DNA from 3 places in the Pseudomonas sp. FFPRI_1 genome. Region 1 is predicted to be linked to each of the others. Evidence: riboswitches for the same ligand, from Rfam matches in the RefSeq annotation. Region 1 holds a riboswitch; each other region holds the start of a gene.
What was found. Region 1 has a riboswitch for cobalamin ahead of ACZ5BO_RS21855 (CbtB domain-containing protein). Riboswitches for the same ligand answer to the same signal wherever they lie in the genome.
Positions count from the first base shown of each region.

Region 1 (3,242 bases):
TTCCAGCTGGGCGGCGTCCAGTTCCTGGCCGATCAGCACCAGGCGCGTGGTGCGGGCCTCATCGGCGCCCCACTTGCGGTCGAAGTGCTTGTCGAAACGGGTGCCCACGCCCTGGATCAACAGGCGCATCGGCTTGTTGGGGATGGCAGCGAACCCCTTGACCCGCAGGATGCCGTGCTTGACCACCAGCTGGGTCAGGGCGTCCAGCAGCAGGCTTTCATCGGCTTGCGGCAGTTCGATGGAGATCGAGTCGAAGGCATCGTGATCATGGTCGTCGTGATCGTCATCGCCGTCGTGGTGATGGTCGTGGTGGCTGTGGCGGCTGTCGATGTGTTCCTCGGAGCCGGCTCCCACGCCCAGCAGCACGTCCAGGGGCAGGCGCCCGCTGCTGGCTTCGATGACCTTGACCGCCGGCGGCAGCTCCTCGGCCACTTCCAGGCGGACCTTGGCCAGGTCTTCGGGGCTGATCAGGTCGGTCTTGTTGAGGATCACCAGGTCGGCGCTGGACAGCTGGTCGGCGAACAGCTCATGCAGGGGCGATTCGTGGTCCAGGTTGGGGTCGAGCTTGCGCTGGGCGTCCACCTGGTCGGGGAAGGCGGCGAAGGTGCCGGCGGCCACCGCCGGGCTGTCGACCACAGTGATCACTGCGTCGACGGTGCAGGCGCTGCGGATTTCCGGCCACTGGAAGGCCTGGACCAGGGGCTTGGGCAGGGCCAGGCCGGAGGTTTCGATGAGGATGTGGTCCAGGTCGCCACGGCGCGCCACCAGTTCACGCATCACCGGGAAGAACTCTTCCTGCACGGTGCAGCACAGGCAGCCGTTGGCCAGCTCGTAGACCCGGCCGCTGGCCTCTTCCTCGGTGCAGCCGATGGAGCACTGCTTGAGGATCTCGCCGTCGATGCCCAGCTCGCCGAATTCGTTGACGATCACTGCAATGCGCCGGCCCTGGGCGTTGTCCAGCATGTGCCGCAGCAAGGTGGTCTTGCCCGAGCCAAGGAAGCCGGTGACGATGGTGACAGGGAGTTTGGCCAGTGTTTTCATCGGATGCCCTTTTGGCAAAGCAGGTGGGCAAACGGGACGAGAGCCGCAGCGCCAGGCGCACGGAGATTTCGCCACCGGATCACCCCGCCCGGTTGTAGTGAGAATCTTGGATCGAGGCAGGTCTCCTGGCTGAGGGCTGGCCGGTCGTTGGCACCGGCGCTTGCTGCGCCTTCCCGCCGGCGTCGTCGACGCTCGTGCAGTGGCCTTGCAGCAATCAAACCCTTCACAGTTGCGGGGGCAGCCGCGGCATCGACCGCGTTCCCTTCTTAGCTTCGACCCCTGGCCGAAGAACCTCGAAGGCGCAAGGCTACGCAGAGCGCGGGAGACGGTCAATCGGCAATGCGCCGACCAGCCGGCACCTGCGCCTGCGTTCATGGCAATTGACGCCCCTGCCCCGCCCATGATTTGCTACGCGCCTTGTTACGGGTGCCCTTCACAGGGTGAAACGGGAAACCGGTGAATCACGTGCTTTACTACAAAGTCGTGACCAGTCCGGTGCTGCCCCCGCAACGGTAAGCGAGCGAAGTGTCGAATCCACTGTGCCAAGGCATGGGAAGGCGACACTTGCCGGCACGGCATGACACTGCCCTGCCCCTCGCAAGCCCGGAGACCGGCCCGCAACACACAGATAACAAACCCGCGGTGGGCGGGCGCTGTTGCAAACCCTGCGTGGCCGTCACGCGGGGTTTTCCTGCGCCGCTCCCCGCCGACACTCCAAAGGGAAGCGCCATGTCGATCATCAGCAGCACCAGCCATACCACCACCAGCACCTCCACCCTGAGCCAGCGCCTGGTGGCCGCCATCGGTGCCTCGATCCTGGGCGCGTGCCTGGTGTACTTCGCCGGTTTCTCCCATATCGAAGCGGTGCACAACGCTGCCCACGATACCCGCCACAGCGCCGCGTTCCCTTGCCACTGAGGCCTGCCGAGATGATCAAGCGTATCGCGCAAACCGCAGGTTTCACCGGGCTGCTGGCCGCCCTGCTGCTGACCCTGCTGCAAAGCTTCTGGGTCGCCCCGTTGATCCTCCAGGCGGAAACCTATGAAAAGGCCCCCGCGGCCGAAGTCCATGAACACGCCGAGGGCGCCATGGCCGGGCATAGCCACGACGCCGAAGCCTGGGAACCGGAAGACGGCTGGCAGCGCGTGCTGTCCACCACCGGCGGCAACCTGGTGGTGGCAGTGGGTTTTGCCCTGATGCTGGCCGGGCTCTACACCCTGCGCGCACCTAACCGCACCTCCCAGGGGCTGCTCTGGGGCCTGGCCGGCTACGCCACCTTCTGCCTGGCGCCCACCCTGGGGCTGCCACCGGAATTGCCGGGCACCGCGGCCGCCGATCTGGTGCAGCGCCAGGTCTGGTGGGTCGGCACCGCCGCCTCCACCGCCGTGGGCATCGCGCTGATCGTGTTCGCCCAGAACTGGCTGCTGAAGATCCTGGGTGCGGCCATCATCGCCGTCCCTCATGTGATCGGCGCGCCACAGCCGGAAGTGCACTCCATGCTGGCTCCCGAAGCCCTGGAAGCGCAGTTCAAGATCGCCTCGCAACTGACCAATGCCGCGTTCTGGCTGGCCCTGGGGCTGATCAGCGCCTGGCTGTTCCGGCGCAAGGGTGCGGCCCCGTACTCGGCATGAGTGATTCAAGCGCAGCGCCGACCCTGGTGGTCGGCCTGGGTTGCCAGAAAGGCTGCCCGGTGACCACGCTGCGCGCCTTGCTCGACCAGGTCCTGGCGGCACACCAGTTGCAGACCGCGCAGGTCTTGGCCCTGGCCAGCATCGACCTCAAGCGCAACGAGCCCGGCCTGCTGCAACTGGCGGAGCAACTGGAACTGCCGCTGACCTGTTTCAGCAGCAGTCAACTCGCCCCCTACGCCCTGCGCCTGAGCCATCGCTCGCAGATCGCCTTCGAGCGTACCGGCTGCTACGGCGTGGCCGAAAGCGCTGCCCTGGCCCTGGCCGAGCACCTGCATCAGCAGCCCGCCAGGCTCTGGGTGCCCCGCCAGAAATACGCCCAGGCCACCCTGGCATTGGCCGCCTGCCGGTAGAATCGCCGATAATCCCCGCCCTCGATCATGAGCAATCTTCATCTGAAGCGGCGCTACCGCCTTTTTTTCACAGGAAACAGCCATGACTGTCTACTTCATCGGTGCCGGTCCCGGCGACCCCGAATTGATCACCGTCAAGGGCCTGCGCCTGATCCAGCGT
Region 1 is NZ_AP029168.1:4,941,757-4,944,998, forward strand. It holds gene cobW (cobalamin biosynthesis protein CobW) at 1-1,041, opposite strand, end outside; cobalamin riboswitch at 1,140-1,352, opposite strand; cobalamin riboswitch at 1,449-1,674, shown strand; gene ACZ5BO_RS21855 (CbtB domain-containing protein) at 1,771-1,959, shown strand; gene ACZ5BO_RS21860 (CbtA family protein) at 1,971-2,672, shown strand; gene ACZ5BO_RS21865 (cobalamin biosynthesis protein) at 2,669-3,082, shown strand; gene cobM (precorrin-4 C(11)-methyltransferase) at 3,165-3,242, shown strand, end outside.

Region 2 (3,242 bases), 2.0 Mb from region 1:
AGTCGACCTTCTTTGGGCTGTCGATCTGGCCGATGTAGCGGATCGCGCCGCCCACGCCCCACATCCGGTCCAGCGACTCGAAGCCCAGGCGCGAACGGGCGAAGAAACCGGGGATGTTGCTCAAGGTCACGCCGTTGCGCGACTCCACCAGGTTGCGGGTCAGGTCCGCCGAGAGGTTCCACTGCGGGCTGAACTGCCAGCGTCCGTCGGCTTCGATACCGCGGACCCTGACCTGTGCCTCGCCGTTGACGAAGTGGATCCCATCGAGGGCAATCAAGTCATCGATCTTGCGCCGGTAGGCGGTGACGCTGGCGTTGAACTCACCGGCCAGCAGGCTGCCCTTGTAGTCCAGGCCCAGCTCGGCATTGACGCTCTTTTCCGGCTTGAGGTCGGGGTTGCCCTTTTCGTCGTCCTCGTTGGCGTAGAGTTGCTCGGCGTTGGGCAGCTTGAAGGCGCTGCCGTACTGGCCGCGCAGTTGCCAGTTAGCGTTGAGCTCATACAACGACGTGAGCATGCCCACCGTGGCGCTCTCGCCGCCGCTGATCTTCTCGTGGCGCACGCCGAGGCTCGGGTGCCAGTCGGGCAGGGCCTCGAACACCGGGCGCAGCTGGGTGTACAGGGCGCTGGCCCGGGCCTGTTTGTCGTCGATCTTGAGCACATCGTCCTGGCCCTTGAACCACTGGTTGTCGCTGCCGAACACCAGGACGTGGCCGCCGTCCAGTTCGGCCTTGCCCTCGGCCTGCAGGCCCCAGTCGGTGAAGCCCCAGTAGTCGTTGTGGTTGATCACCTTGGTGGCGCCGGTCTCGGTGCTGTTGATCCGCGTGTAGCGGGTGTCCCAGTCGTTGACATGGCCCTTGACGAAGTAGCTGAAGCGTTCGTCCAGGCGCTGTTCGAAGGTCGCGGTGGCGATCTGCTGGATACGGTCGTTGGTGGTCTTCTTGTTGTTCACCGCCCGCGCGAAATCCAGGTTGGCATCGCTGTACTGGTAGAACAGTTCCAGGCGCGAGTCGTCGGCAAAACCCTGGATCGCCTTGGCGCCGAAGGTGCTCACCTCATAGGCGCGTTTCTTGTCCCGGGTGCTGGCGCTGTAGGCGCTGTTGCGAAACGGCTGGTAGCCATCGGAGACGTTGTGGCTGACATAGGCCAAGAGGCCCAGGTCGCCGAAGCCGTTGCTGACGATCCGTTCCACCCGGGCATCGCCGCTCCTGCCCATGAAGCTGTCCAGGCCCAGGTTGACCTCGCCCGAGGCTTCGCGGGTTTGCGGGCTGCGGGTGACGATGTTGATCACCCCGGCCACCGCCTGGGTGCCGAACAGCAGGCTCTGGCCGCCCTTGAGCACTTCGATGCGCTCGATGGCGTTGGCCGGCAGGGTGTCCAGGTACAGGCCGCCGTACAGGCGGTTGTTCAGGCGCACGCCGTCCAGCAGGATCAGGGTGTCGTCGTTGCGTCCGCCCAGCAGCGAGTAGGTGCCGTAGTCGAAGGGGCCGTTCTTGGGCGCCACGTACAGGCCCGGCACGTACATCTGCAGGACCCGGGTGATGTCGCTGCTGGGGCCGGCTCGCTCGATCTGCTGGCGCTCGATGATCTGCACCTTGCTGCCGAATTTCGCCATTTCGGCGACGGTGGTGGACTCCACCGATGGCGCGGAAACAAATTGCTGTTCAAGTCTGAGGGGACCGTCATCGGCCAGGAGCAGGGGGCTGAACAGGCAGCCGAGCAAGGCGCCACTCAGGGAGTGGCCAGGGGTGCGCCAGGTGCGCACAAGGGACGTATCGATTGTGGTCATTCTTGGTCTTCTCGAAGGTGACTTCGGGAAGCATGCAGGAGAAGGTATCGGCCACGCGCACGAGACCATACCGGCCCATGCCCGCCCACCGCAGGATTGCCAAACACAGGCTTCAGGCCGGTCTCCGGGCTCACGAGGCTCGCTGCATTCGCCTTCCCATACCCAAGTACAGTGGCCTGTTGAATGCAGCACTCGCTTACCGTTGCGGGGGCAGCACCGGACTTGCCGCAAAGGGCTCACCGGTTTCCCGTTTCACTTCATGCACGGCGGCATGAGGCACCTGAAACTGGGCGGCATCTGAACATTGCGCCACAGCTTCGTCAACGTTGCACTTGCATGCAGGTGTTGCCGGGGGCCGGGGATGAACGCCGGTCGGCTGCAAGCCGCTGTGGCTGGGGCTGGCGGATTGCGGCCGTGGCAATCCGGCGGCGCGCCTCGCGGAGCGGCTGCCCGGGTGACGCGGCGCCATGGCCCGTGAGAGCGCCGGGGTTGTTGGGCGCAGCCTGTGTCTGCGAGCGTGGTTCGAGCCCGGGGCTAGAGCAATGCCGGATCCTGGACCAGGGCCGCGTTGCGGGTGGTCCAGCCTCTGGTGGCTGGCGTCAGGTGGAGCTGCGCCTGGGTCGCTTGGCGCGCAGGGCAGGCCAGCAGCGAAACCGCCCGCACCGTGTCCCCCGGTTGCAGTTGCAGGCGCTTGGCGGTCAGGCGGTCCACCAGCAGGCTGCCGGAGACCAGGCGCCCGGGGGCGGCGGTGATGCGGCAGTTTTCCAGGCGCCGGTTGTGAATCAGCCAGATCGGCGCCTGGTCGTCCGGGCTGCCTACCCGCAGGGGCAGGACCTGGCTTTCCCGCACGCTGCGGACCTTGGCCACTTCGGCTTCGATCAGCGGCCCGCCGTCGAAAATGTCGATGCAGCCCTGATGGCTGAAACCTTCGTCACGCAGGATGTTCAGGGCCTGCTCGGTGCTGGCGTGGGCCTGGCCGATGGCGGCCTGGGCCTGGGGGCTGAGCAGGCAGGTGTAGAGCGGCTGGCGCGGCATCAGTTCGGCGATGAACGACTTGCTGCCCAGGCTCGACAGGCGACTGGCCTGCTGGAAACCCATCTTGAAGAAGTGCCGGCCCAGGCTGTCCCAGAACGGCGAGCGGCCCTGGTCATCGAGCTGGCCGCGCAGTTCGGCCACCAGTTTGTCGCCGAACAAGCCAGGGTACTCGGCGACGAACAGCAAGCGCGCAGTGGACAGCAGGCGGCCGGTGTAGCCCTGGCGCTGGTCGCGCCGCAGGTACAGCGAGCAGAGCTGGGATTGCCCGGTCATCTCGTTGCACAGGAACAGGGTCGGGATCTGTTTCTCGATGCCCAGCTCCGGGGCACTGCCATGGGTGGTGCCGACCCGGTAGTTGTAGCAGGGTTCGCGCAGGCCGATGGCGCCGCTCAGGCCACAGACCCCGATCACCTGCTGCTCG
Region 2 is NZ_AP029168.1:2,989,660-2,992,901, forward strand. It holds gene ACZ5BO_RS13325 (TonB-dependent receptor plug domain-containing protein) at 1-1,786, opposite strand, end outside; cobalamin riboswitch at 1,885-2,085, opposite strand; gene ACZ5BO_RS13330 (arginine N-succinyltransferase) at 2,321-3,242, opposite strand, start outside.
Region 2: another riboswitch for cobalamin. It lies ahead of ACZ5BO_RS13325 (TonB-dependent receptor plug domain-containing protein); the one in region 1 lies ahead of ACZ5BO_RS21855 (CbtB domain-containing protein).

Region 3 (3,242 bases), 970 kb from region 1:
ACTGCCATAGCGCTGGATCGGCAACTGCATCAGTCCAAACCACTGTCGCAGCAGCCCACTGACCTCCGTCAGGCTGACCGCGGCGTTACTCTTCAGCTGCGCGGCAAAGAAGTTGTAGTCCTGGCTCATGCCTTTTATCTCTTGGTCCTTGAGGTCATCGATGGTGCTCCGATCCTGGTCGGGGTTGTGCTGGACAGGCGTCCTGCTCCCCGTTCGCGGGCCTACCCCAGTTGCAGGAAAAACCCGCCGAGCTGGGCACCTGTCCGTGCTGCAAAGTCTTCATCGAGAAACAGGTAGCCCATGCCATCGGACAGAATGCCTTTGTGCGCAGGCAACGCCTGGTCCAGGTCGCCCCCATAGATCGACAGCCTCCGGCGCCCTGCAGGAAAGGACAGCGCCGACTGCAACCAGGCATCCACGCCATCCAGCTTGGAAGCCAGGTTCTCGTCATCGTCAGGATCGGCGTTCGCCAACAGGCGGATGCTTCCCCGTTCCAGCAGCGGCGCTGGCGCCTCATGGCGTTCAGCTGCGGCGCGAAGGTAACCCATGACCACCGCTTCGCAGGCACCCTCCCGGGCACGCAGCCTTCGGTAGTGGGCCACCTCGCCGGGCTGATAGGGGATGAACAGCGAAACCCAGTAGCCGCTGCCCTTCAATGCCGGGCAAAACCAGCTGCCTGGAATCGCCAGCAAGTGGGTCAAGGGCACTCCTTCAGCGTCACGTGGCCAAGCCAGCGCCTGTGGCAGGCAGGCCCCGCCTCCCGCATAGGCAGCGTCGCCGGCAGGCGGCTCGGGGCTGAAGAGCAACTCGTCAAACATCCGTGTCTCTCCGTTCGGTTGTCGCCGGCATCGGCAGCCGAGTGAATGGGCTGTGCCGCCGATCAGGCGGCGCGCAGATTACCACGGTCAGCGGGTTATTCCGTACAGCCCGCCTCCTGCCCGCCCTACTGGCCTGATGCCATTGACGAGATCCCCTCAAGGGTGGTCCCATGCGCGCCAGTTTCAGGTGTCCCATGTCGTCGTGCATGGGGTTAAACGGGAAGCCGGTGCGTCATTTCGATGATCAGTCCGGCGCTGCCCCCGCAACGGTAAGCGAGCGAAGCATTCGACAGACCACTGTGCCAAGGCATGGGAAGGTGAATGCTTCATGCCCCTCGCAAGCCCGGAGACCGGCCTGCAACTTCGTTTGACAACCCCGCGGTGGGCGGGCGCAGTCCGGTTTGCGTGGGCGCGGCTGCCCGCGATTCCCTATGCGTTGTTCCCTCCGGGATTCATTCATTCCTTATCAGTAGTAGGAATCATGTCCCGTAACTCTCTGTTTCAATATCTGGCGAGTCCTTCGCTGCGTTTTACCCTCTTGCCGTGCATGGCCATGTGCACCTCGGTTTTCGCGCAGGAGCAATCCTCCCTGGCGTTGCCCGAGACTCAGGTCAGCGGGGTTTCAGAGCACTTTGAACTGCCCCTGAATACGCCCCTGCCCGCCGGCTCCCGTCTCAACCTGAGCGCCCTGGAGACACCGGCCAGCACCAGCAGCCTCGGCAGCGACGCCATCCTTAACCGCAACAACCTGACCGTGCAGGACGCCGTCACCCGTTCACCGGGCATCACCAGCGCGGCCACGCCGGGCAATGGCAACACCGCGCTGTCGGCCCGCGGCTTTACCGGGCACACCTCGGTCATGACCCTGTTCGACGGCGCACGCCTGTACACCGGCGCCGGCAGCCAGACCTTTCCAGTGGACCCGTGGATGATCGAGCGCATCGACGTGATTCGCGGCCCGGCTTCGGTGCTGTATGGCGAAGGGGCCACCGGCGCGGTGATCAATGTGATCCCCAAGAAGCCCTTCGACGGTGACATCCGCAACCGCCTGCGCCTGGGGTATGGCTCCAATGATCGCCAGCAACTGGGCCTGGACAGTGGCGGTTCGCTGAGTGACACCCTCAGCTATCGCCTGACCCTCAACCAGCAACAAAGCAATGGCTGGGTGGATCATGGCGAATCCCGCAACCTGGCGCTCAGCGCCGCGCTGCGATGGCAGGCCAGCGATGACCTGAGCTTCACCCTGGCCCATGAACGGGGCGAGAGCGAACCCTCGAACTATTTCGGCACCCCGCTGATCGCAGGCCAGTACCGCGACAGCCTGCGGGACAAGAACTACAACCTGCGCAACGCCGTGCAGCGTTACAACGACGAGTGGACCCGTTTCAATACCGACTGGCAGCTCAGCGACGACGTCAGCGCCAGCAACCAGCTCTACTACATCAAGAGCCGCCGCCACTGGCGGAACGCCGAGGCCTACAACTGGATCAGCGCCCGGGACCAGTTGCTGCGCGGTGACTACCTGGAGATCAAGCACGACCAGGAACAGATCGGCGACCGCCAGAGCTTTACCTTCAATCACTCGCTGTTCGGCCTGGACAGCAGGACCGTGGTCGGCCTGGAGTACAACCGGATCCGCTTCGGGGTGGCCAACAACTCGCCCTACAAGGACCTGGGGGGTGACTACATCGCCCCCTGGAACCCTGCTCCCGGTTACTTCCAGAGTCAGTCGCCGTTCTCGGCGCAGACCGAAAGCACGACCCGCACCTTTGCCCTGTTTGCCGAAAACCGCCTGCAGCTGTCGGAGCGCTGGTCCCTGGTCACCGGCATTCGCCGCGACCAGAACCACATCGACCGCAATGACCTGCGAGCCGATTCCCGCAGCGACCGCAGCCTGAGCGGTGGCAACTGGCGAGCCGGCCTGGTGTTTGCCGTCACTGACCAGCTCTCCCTGTATGGCCAGTACTCCACCAGCGAAGACGGGGTCAACAACCTGATCAGCCTGAGCCCGAGTCAGCAGCAGCTGGACCTGACCGAATCCAAGCAGACCGAATTCGGCCTCAAGCAGCAGTTTTGGAGCGGCCGTGGCGAATGGACCCTGGCGGCCTACCACATCGTCAAGAAGAAGCTCCTGACCACCGACCCGGTCACGCGCCTGGCGCAACAGGTTGGCCAACAGTCCTCCGACGGCCTTGAGGCCTCCCTGGAACTGGCCCTGGAGCAGGGCTGGAAGGTCTCGGGCAACGCCTCGGTGGTGCGTGCCGAATACGATGATTTCAATGAAATGGTCGGCGCAAAACCGCTGTCTCGCGCAGGCAACCGCCCCACCAATGTGCCGCGACGCACCGCCAACCTGTGGCTCAACAAGGCGCTGACCCAGAGCCTGGAGGCCGGCATGGGCCTGCGCTACGTCGATGCCCGTTA
Region 3 is NZ_AP029168.1:3,969,268-3,972,509, reverse strand. It holds gene ACZ5BO_RS17635 (hypothetical protein) at 1-129, opposite strand, end outside; gene ACZ5BO_RS17630 (hypothetical protein) at 222-818, opposite strand; cobalamin riboswitch at 987-1,191, shown strand; gene ACZ5BO_RS17625 (TonB-dependent receptor) at 1,366-3,242, shown strand, end outside.
Region 3: another riboswitch for cobalamin. It lies ahead of ACZ5BO_RS17625 (TonB-dependent receptor); the one in region 1 lies ahead of ACZ5BO_RS21855 (CbtB domain-containing protein).